Regions from separate parts of the Synechocystis sp. LKSZ1 genome, predicted to be linked through region 2. Evidence: predicted binding sites of a transcription regulator. Region 2 holds the regulator's gene; each other region holds the start of a gene.
What was found. The regulator NtcA, encoded in region 2, controls nitrogen genes in cyanobacteria. The targets are predictions, from matches to a motif close to GTANCNNNNGNTAC.

Region 1: ABXS88_RS05440 (ferredoxin--nitrite reductase) is a predicted target of NtcA. The motif match lies at 792-805, and genes of this name have one in related genera.
Region 3: ABXS88_RS09030 (DUF4278 domain-containing protein) is a predicted target of NtcA. The motif match lies at 994-1,007, and genes of this name have one in related genera.
Region 4: ABXS88_RS14345 (DUF3155 domain-containing protein) is a predicted target of NtcA. The motif match lies at 1,148-1,161, and genes of this name have one in related genera.

Annotation. Positions count from the first base shown of each region.
Region 1 is NZ_AP031572.1:1,139,827-1,142,026, reverse strand. Features, by position in the region: gene ABXS88_RS05440 (ferredoxin--nitrite reductase) at 1-711, opposite strand, end outside; gene ABXS88_RS05435 (HEAT repeat domain-containing protein) at 942-2,165, shown strand.
Region 2 is NZ_AP031572.1:570,108-572,307, forward strand. Features, by position in the region: gene ABXS88_RS02745 (pentapeptide repeat-containing protein) at 1-701, opposite strand, end outside; gene ntcA (global nitrogen regulator NtcA) at 899-1,576, shown strand; gene ABXS88_RS02755 (DUF3084 domain-containing protein) at 1,586-2,200, shown strand, end outside.
Region 3 is NZ_AP031572.1:1,934,606-1,936,805, forward strand. Features, by position in the region: gene ABXS88_RS09020 (TIGR02652 family protein) at 1-119, shown strand, start outside; gene ABXS88_RS09025 (VOC family protein) at 124-552, shown strand; gene ABXS88_RS09030 (DUF4278 domain-containing protein) at 563-949, opposite strand; gene ABXS88_RS09035 (GNAT family N-acetyltransferase) at 1,058-1,582, shown strand; gene ABXS88_RS09040 (ribonuclease H-like domain-containing protein) at 1,533-2,180, opposite strand.
Region 4 is NZ_AP031572.1:3,166,490-3,168,689, reverse strand. Features, by position in the region: gene ABXS88_RS14350 (GAF domain-containing sensor histidine kinase) at 1-957, opposite strand, end outside; gene ABXS88_RS14345 (DUF3155 domain-containing protein) at 1,192-1,518, shown strand; gene ABXS88_RS14340 (hypothetical protein) at 1,787-2,059, opposite strand.

The sequences.
Region 1 (2,200 bases), 570 kb from region 2:
TACCCAAACATCCATCGGGATCGATTCCGCACAACGTTGGGCCGACAGATAGCCGCCAATCAGGACATTGAAGCCCAGTTGGCCCTCTCGATAGGCCGGGACAAAGGCAATATCGTTAATTTCTGCATGGATAGAATTATCCCGGGCCCCTTCCACCGCGATATTAAGCTTGCGGGGTAGGTTGGTAAAGGCGGGATTACCCTGGCCGTGGTTGGTAATGGCATCCTGCAGCTTTTGGACTAATTCCCGCGTATCGATTAGCTCTTCCGGGTCAATACCCGCTACGGGAGAGCCGGTTAAATTACGGACATTGTCCATACCGGACTGGAGACTGGTTAGGCTCACCGCTTGGAGTTGCTCAAAAATAGCGGGCAGGTCTTCGAGGCGGATTCCCCGCAGTTGCAGGTTCTGGCGGGTGGTGATGTCAGCACTGCCTTCTTCGCCGTAGCGCTGAACAATTTCCGCTAGGGTTGTGAGTTGCTGGCTGGTGAGAATCCCGTGGGGAATGCGGAGCCGTAGCATAAACTTACCGGGGGTTACGGGGCGAAAGAAAATCCCTAGCCATTTGAGACGGACTTCTAGATCGCTTTTATCTAAGGCCTCCCAGCCGAGGGCCGCAAATTGGGCTAGCTCATCTTTGACGGCCAGGCCAGGTTTTTCAGCCTTTATTTTTTCAATCTTGTTTAACTTAGGGGTAACTATCGCCGTCATAACTCTTGCCTCTTGTCCAAAGCGCCATCGAGGATTTTTCCGCTCTGCAACCAAAGTACGCAGTCCCCCCCGGATCTTTTGTGTTTTTTGTTACAAAGTATTGCGCGATTTGCAGAAACTACATACCGCCATGAGACTTTCGAGATTTGTGGGGATGTCCAGTCGGGCCACTGACAGGTTAACGTAGGAACAGCCAGAAACCAGCCGGTGTTTCCGGTTTTTGTTCAGCAATGGTGCCCCTAGACTTCCCCAACACTTGCCCAGACAATGAGCTTGACTTGCCCGGAATTGTAGCTCTCCTCCAGCATAACCAGCTAGCCGTCGCAAACCAAGCCTTGACCGGCTTCTTGGCCCAGAACGAACCGAAATCAAGAGACAGGGCCTGTGAAACTCTTTTATCACCAACCCTAGAAGCTCTCGCGAATGGAGATTTTGAGGCGCGTTGGCTAGTCGGCAAAATTTTAGTTCAGTTGGGCCCTGGGGCCATTCCTACCCTTTTGGCCCTCTGGGAAGATCCCACCGTGGAGATGGAACAGCGTTGGTTTATCGGCAAGGTGTTAGCGGCTTTTCCCGAACCGGTCGTGATCGCTAGCCTAGCCCAGACCCTCTTGCTTCCAGGGGCCGAAGAACTTCATACCATTGCGGCCCAAAGCCTGGGCCAAATGGGGCCGACAGCCATTAAGCCCCTCGCCAGTTTGCTCCAATACCCGGAAAATCGGGCCCTAGCCACTAAGGCCCTGGCCCAGATTCCCGCCGCTGCCGTGATCGACCCCCTATTGACGGTTGTTCAGGATGCCGATAGTCAGGTTAGAACCTTGGCCATTACGGCCCTGGGGAGTTTTCCAGAGGAGCGCGTTCTTCCGGCCCTCTTTCAGGCCTGCACCGACCCGGTGAGTACGGTTCGCAAGGAAGCTGTGATCGCCCTGGGGAATTGGGCCGACCGCCTAAACAGTGTTGACCTGCTGGCCTATCTCCAGCCTCGACTATACGATCTGGATTTAGGCGTTTGTCAACAGGCCGCCTTGGCCCTCAGTCGTCTTTCTGGGCCAGCGGTCGCGGCGGCCCTTTGGTCAGCCTGGCAAGCCCCGGCAACGCCCATGGCCCTACGCTTAACGCTTTTGCAAAGTTTGGTTTGGTTGGAATCTCCCCTGGCCCTAACCTATCTGCACCAGGCTTGGCCCAAGGCCCAAGAGATAGAACGCTTAGAGATAGTGCGTTTATTAGGCCGGATTAAACAGGTGGAACTTCAAAGGACTGCGGCTCAGATGTTGACGGCCTGGGTTCCCATGGACCTTCATGAGGACAGTGGCCAGGCCCTAGCCAAGGCTATTGCCTACAGTTGGGGCCAACTTAAATACACTCCCGCTGTACCGATTCTCCAGACCTGGGCCAATCGTCCTGAACCGGCCCTTCATCTCCAGGCCAGGGCCGCGCTGAAGCACTTACAGGCCTAGGGAAAGTCGAGATTTTTCTTGCGTTATCGGACACT
Region 2 (2,200 bases):
AGACGAGCCAGGGCATGGAGATCTTCCGTCGTAGCCTGGTAAATTTGTTCAATCTGCTGGCGCAGGGCCTGGCAATCCTCTGGGCTGGGGTGTTGGCCAGTGGCCAGGTTACGGCGATAGTCCTGGTATAAGTCCTCCCAGATTTCCAACTGACCGAGACTCAGTTGAACCCAACTCAGAGCCGGTGGGAAGACCTGTTTAACTAAAAATTGGGCCAGAAGACGCTCAATAATGCCGTGTTTATTGGGACTCAGATCGGGCCGCCACAGGCCCTCGGCATCCGTAATTACTAAGGAAACGGGGTCTAGGGTCAGGGTAGCAATGATATGACAGGGCGCAGAGGATAGGGGTAGACTCCCTAACTCCAATCGCTGGGAGGATAGTTTGAGCCATGCTTGACCCGGGGCCGGCAGGATCTGCCAGTGAAATTCGGGGGGCACAGAGGCTAGTCGTGGAAAGCTCGCGGGAGTTAACGCAGGCGTAAAGTCTCTGCTGTGAATTTGTAGGTTAAATTGTCCTGTTTTAAGGGCGAATTTAAGGCGGCCACTGGCCAAGTTCAGCCATTGTTCCTGCAAACTCAGATTGGCAACGAGATTCACTAGCGGCTGTTCCGTATTCTCTGCCTTAACTCGGGCTTCTAAATCCATGAGAATACCGTTGGCATAGGGATTTTGAATTTCAAGCAGATGAATATCAGGCATGGTAAGCAGAGACGAGGACGGCAGAAAACGGACTGGAGGATTAACCACTGATTTCCAGCTTATTATTGATCGGGCTTTCTGGGGCCTTTCTGCTAGTCTTCCGGGGGCACAACTCCCCCTAGAACCGCAGGAGTTTGTGTATAATTGCGATACAGAATTGGGGGAAATTATCTCGTTATCCCCTTGTGTGAGGTTGAATGGACCAGTCCCTGACCCAAGAAAGACCACTAACCGCCCTATTCCGACGCTTGGGCAATGAAGCCTTCCCGCCGGTGGTCGAAACCTTTGAGCGGAGTAAAACGATTTTTTTTCCGGGGGATCCGGCTGAGCGGGTCTATTTTTTGCTTAAGGGAGCGGTTAAGCTATCGCGGGTGTACGAAGCGGGTGAAGAAATTACCGTGGCCCTTTTGCGGGAAAATAGTGTCTTTGGGGTTCTTTCCCTAATTACCGGTCAACGCTCCGACCGTTTTTATCATGCGGTGGCCTTTACCCCCGTCGAACTGTTATCGGCCCCCATTGAACAGGTGGAGCAGGCCCTGAAGGAACACCCAGATTTAGCGATGCTGATGCTCCAGGGCCTGTCTTCTCGGATTTTGCAGACGGAGATGATGATTGAAACCCTCGCCCATCGAGATATGGGATCACGGCTAGTGAGTTTTTTATTAATTTTGTGTCGGGATTTTGGAGTTCCCACCCCTGAGGGGATTCGTATCGATCTTAAACTCTCGCATCAAGCCATCGCCGAAGCCATTGGCTCCACGCGGGTTACTGTGACACGACTCCTGGGCGACCTGCGGGAAAGTAACATGATTTCTATCTTTAAAAAGAAGATCACGGTACATAACCCCGTTGCCCTCAGTCAACAATTTACCTAAACCATCCCGATGACCAGTGCTTATATTCTGGTAACGGCCGTACTTGTCTTGGGCGGGATTATTGCCGCGCTCGGCGACCATTTAGGCAGTAAAGTGGGCAAGGCCAAGCTCCGTCTTTTTGACCTCCGGCCCCGGCAAACGGCGGTGGTACTGACGGTGCTAACGGGAACCCTGATCGCCGCCTCAACCCTAGGAATTTTGTTTACCTTTAGTAAGTCCCTGCGGGAAGGGGTTTTTAAGCTCGATGAAATTTTGCAACAGTTGCGGACGGCCCAATCGGAACTAGAAAGGGCCAGTAGTGAAAAAAAGGCCATTGAACAGCAGTTAGCTGACGCCAAAACCAAGCAAATTCAAGTTCAAAAACGCAGTCAGGAAATTGATGACAACTACAATCGCGCCCTAGCCAAGCTGAGACGGGTCTCTCGGGATGCCAAACGACTCCAGGCCGATGTCCAGACCTTGACGAAAGAGCGGGAGCAACTGCGTCAACAAAAATTGCAGTTAATTGAAGAGATGAGCAAACTGCAGGCCTTGGTCAAACAGCGGGATATGGAATTGGGAAAACGCCAGACCAAAATTGCGGAGCAGGATAGAATTCTAGCCCAGCGTCAAGAACGTCTCCAA
Region 3 (2,200 bases), 1.4 Mb from region 2:
TACCGGTGGAGTTTAGTGCAGCCCAGGCCGCGGAGCCGTGCTGGGAGGTCATTAATTTTGACCTAGAAAAAGAACTGGGGGTCCCCAAACGCTATCCTTACTTTCGTCTGTTTGAATAGGGCCATGCAGTTACATCACGTTTCCATCCGCACGGCCGACATTCACCGGGCTCTGGCCTTTTACGAAGCCCTCGGCTTTTCCGTACAAGAACGCTTCACTACCGGCTTTACTCTGGCCTGTTGGCTAGAGGGCCTGGGTAGTCGGCTGGAACTGATACAAATTCCTGAACCGAAACCGGCCCTCGATGCTTTTCACGATGAGCACTACGTCGGCTACTATCACCTATCCTTTGAATTGCCCCCGGATGGGCCAAGTCTAGGCCATTGGCTAGAAGGGTTTGAGATAAAGCTCCAAGCCCTGGCTCTGCCCTGGAAACTCCTACTGGCCCCGCAACCACAGATGATCGGCGACCATCTCTATGAAGTGTTATTCTTGGCCGACCCGGATGGCCTGGCCCTAGAGTTTATCCGGCGATTGCCCCGCCTCGGCTAAGATTCAGTTTTTAGCTTAGGGATAATGCCTGGTATTCCTGTTGGAGGAGGCTAACCAGCATTTCATTGCCGGCGGCTTGGGCCGCTTGAATGCGTCGCTCGATATTCTGGCGGATATTATCCTGGTGCTGTTGCGCTAGCTCCGTGGGTTGAATCTCGGGAGGAGTATAGAAATTAAGGGTCGGACAGAGGTTAAGGTAATCTTCGGGGCTATAGTCGGGGGCCCGATAGCTAACGCCCCGATAGCGCAGGCCATTTTGGGGGAAAGTTTGGGCTAGATGACGAGGATAGGCCGCTTTGGTGACAGTGGCCGGTTGCGGGGGAGGGGGCTCTGGGCTTTGCAGAACTGGATTGACCAGCGTTTTTTCGTAGGGGGTACCGCGATAGGATAATTTCATAGGACTCAGTTGGCGGTGCTTTTAAAATAGTAACTTATTAATCTGTATCTATTTTTACATTTTAACCCTCATCTGACCACTGTCCATCCTGCCCAGTGGCCGACTACTATGACCGACCTTCCCTTCCTAGACCCCTATCGACTGGTAACGGGCTCTAGTCGAGATCAGGCTCAATTACTCACTTTTTTGCGCTGTACCTATCAGGAATTGTTTCCCCAGCAAAAGGCCTTTGACCATCTCGCCCAGACAGTTGAACAGTATTTCTCGGCTCGTTCCCCACTCTGGTGGGTGCAGTCACGTTTAGAGCTGAATCCAGTACCCGTTGCTGGCCTGTGGTTAGGGAATGCCATCGACCAAGTCACAGGAGAACGCTACAGTCATATTTTTATGCTCTATGTGGTACCGACTCATCGGCGTCAGGGTATTGCCACGGCACTACTCCGGCATGCCCAGCAATGGAGCCAGGCCAGGGGGGAACGGCAATTGGGCCTACAGGTATTTCCCCACAATACGCCGGCCCTGGAACTGTACCAAAAGCTCGGCTTTCAGACCCATGCCATCACCATGCTCCAAACCTGGCCCCCTAGGACGAATGTTCAAACACATTGCCAAACTGTTCTAGATCCAAATTAACAAAAACCGGTAAACAGTCAAAACAGCGTTGGGCCAAGTTCAACCGGTCTTCCCGCTCTAGCATGGCTTGTAGACGTTGTTTCACGGGGATCAAATAACGGACATCGTTGGCAGCGTAGCTCAGTTGAGACATAGAGAGATTCTCAAGGTTACCCCAATCGGAACTCTGGGCATTTTTATCCAGTTCAACGTGCAGGATTTCCTGCACCAAGCTTTTCAGACCATGGGAAGCGGTGTAGGTACGGGCCAGTTTACTGGCAATTTTAGTACAAAATACCGGGTGAGTTTTGATGTCGAAAGTGTGTTTGAGCTGGGCCAGGTCAAAGCGAGCATAGTGAAAAATTTTCAGCACCTGGGGACTTTCCATCAACTGGGTCAGGTTGGGGGCCTGGGTTTGGCCTTTGTGGACTCGGATCACCGTTACCAGGCCCTTGGGGTCACAGATTTGCACCAAACAGAGGCGATCTCGGTGGGGATTGAGGCCCATGGTTTCCGTATCGACGGCAATTTCGGGGGCCGTCAGCAGTTGGGCCAGGACTTGGGGGGGGAGGTCGTGATCAAAGGCTTGGAATTGCGTCAGGGTCGTCATAGAAGCTATTACGAAAAAGAACAAGAAGG
Region 4 (2,200 bases), 1.1 Mb from region 2:
ATGAATCCAGGGTTCAGACTCCGAAATAGGCACCGTTAGGGCCAGGTGCCGTTCCTCTGCAATGGCTTGGATGGCTAGAATGACCGGTTCTAGGGCCTGTTGAAGGGATAGGGGAACGAGGGACAACGACCGACTCGGCAAGAGGGCCGCTGGCTCACGGGCCGACATTTCCTCATCGGCCTCCAGGCTATTGGCCTCGACTGCTGTCACGTCCCGTTCAAAATGGACTAATAAATCTTGCAGGTGCTCCCCTTCCCGCACAATCCCCTGAATAATCCCTTGGGTTTTATCATCGCCAGTCCAGCGTTTTAGGAGTAACTTGCCAAAGGTTCTCAGGGCCGTAATTGGGTTACGGAGTTGGTGCAACAGGTCATCCCAATGGTCATGTTCCCATTGCTGTCGTTGTTGTTGCCGTTGCCATTGGTTTTGATACCAGGCCTGACGACGGTCTAGGACACAGGCAATGGCCAAGGAGTAAGCGACCGCCTCCAGTTGTTGACGTTCCGAGGCTTGCCATTCATCCTTCGTACGGCTAGCGACTAAAACCCCTAACATCATCTCTTGATAGAGTAGGGGCAGAACCAGCGGCTCTGTTGGCAAGGGCATCAGCGCCCCTGGGGGCAGGGACTCTCCATCTCCGACAGGAACCCCCGCCAAAGAAAACGGGTCATTGCCCATGGGTAAAGAAAAATTAGACGGAAAATGACCGAGACGTGGTAAGCTAATGAGCCCTGTGGTAATGCTGGTCTCCGCTTCTAGATAAGTCGGATAGACGGCAATCGGAATAAAACTAAGTTCCGTTTCCTCGCCTAGGGGCGTATAAACCTCCTCCGGTACCCGCAAATAGACTCCCCCCCAGTCCACTCGCAATCCTTGTTGCAAAAGCCGAACCTGTGACTGACAAAGGGCCACTAACTCTGGGCTAAAAGCGTAGACCGAATAGTCCTGGGCAGACATTTAATCGTTTAGAAGAGATTTGTGAAGGAATAATAAGATTTTGAGCATGGGGGCTTCCCTAAAAACTAGACCTCCAAAACGGTGAAACCAGGCTTCAGCTAGGGCCTAACTGTAGAGATGGTAGATGCCTAGAAAGCAGAAACAGTGGTTGATTTTCTAGGCCAGACCGGATATAATCGACCCGGCTTTTGTAACTATGATTACAGCATCTACCTGAAATAGGAGGTAACTGGGTTGGCACGTAAACGCAAACGGAAAAGTCGCCGTCGGCAGGAAGGTCGCAAGATACTCGAATTAATCCCTCAATTTAATATAGAAAGCGGTGAAGATAAGCCGGTTACAGCGGCCCGCAAGTATATTCAGTCCGTTGGGATTCAACCACCTGCGCTACTTATTGTAAAACGAAACGAGCACACCACCGACAGATATTTTTGGGCTGAAAAAGGACTTTTTGGTGCTCAGTACGTCGAGGAGAATCATTTCCTCTTCCCCAGTCTACGTGAATATCAGCCCCCTGTTCCTGCTACCAAAACCCCTGTGGCTGTTGGTAGTGGTCGTTAAAAACTTGAGGTTTTTTAAAAAAATCGCTATTAAAAAATATCCTGTATTCCCATCAAGTTCTCTGGACTTGGGTGGGATATTTTTTCGGATGGGTGAGCGCTGAAATACGGACACGGGGGCATCTGTTTACCCGAAACTCAAGTCCATGGGCTTTCTTCCCCGCACTCGGGTGCAGGGTTGACCACTGATGTCATAGCCATTCTCATTTTTGCCTTAACCCATGGCCTAGAGAGATTGGGGAGACGGCTTAGCTTTGATGCCGATTTTCCTAGCTGTCCTGGGCCAGAGCAAAGAAACCGGGTACCTTACCTGCTACTGCCGAGCCGTCTTTTTGGGAAAGAATCACGGCGCTAATCTGATCACTCATCAGGGCCACTTTTTTTTCCGTTTGTTTCTCGCAGGTGAGTTCCAATAATTCCGGGGTAGCAGAACGCATGGCCGCTGTAATCTGGGCGTAGAGGGCCTCGGCATCTGCGGCTTCTTTGCGCTGAACAGAAACGGGGACGGGAGAATACTTTAGAGTCAAATCAATGCTAATCATAGGCTCGGACGATGGGGTTGAAGGAGGACAAAATCATTATCAGGCATGAAGAAGGCGTTCCCTAAAATCCGGCTCGGATCCCCAAGGGACAAATTTTAGCTTTTGTTTAGGATTGCCCTAGCCACGCCCGTCAATTTTCCC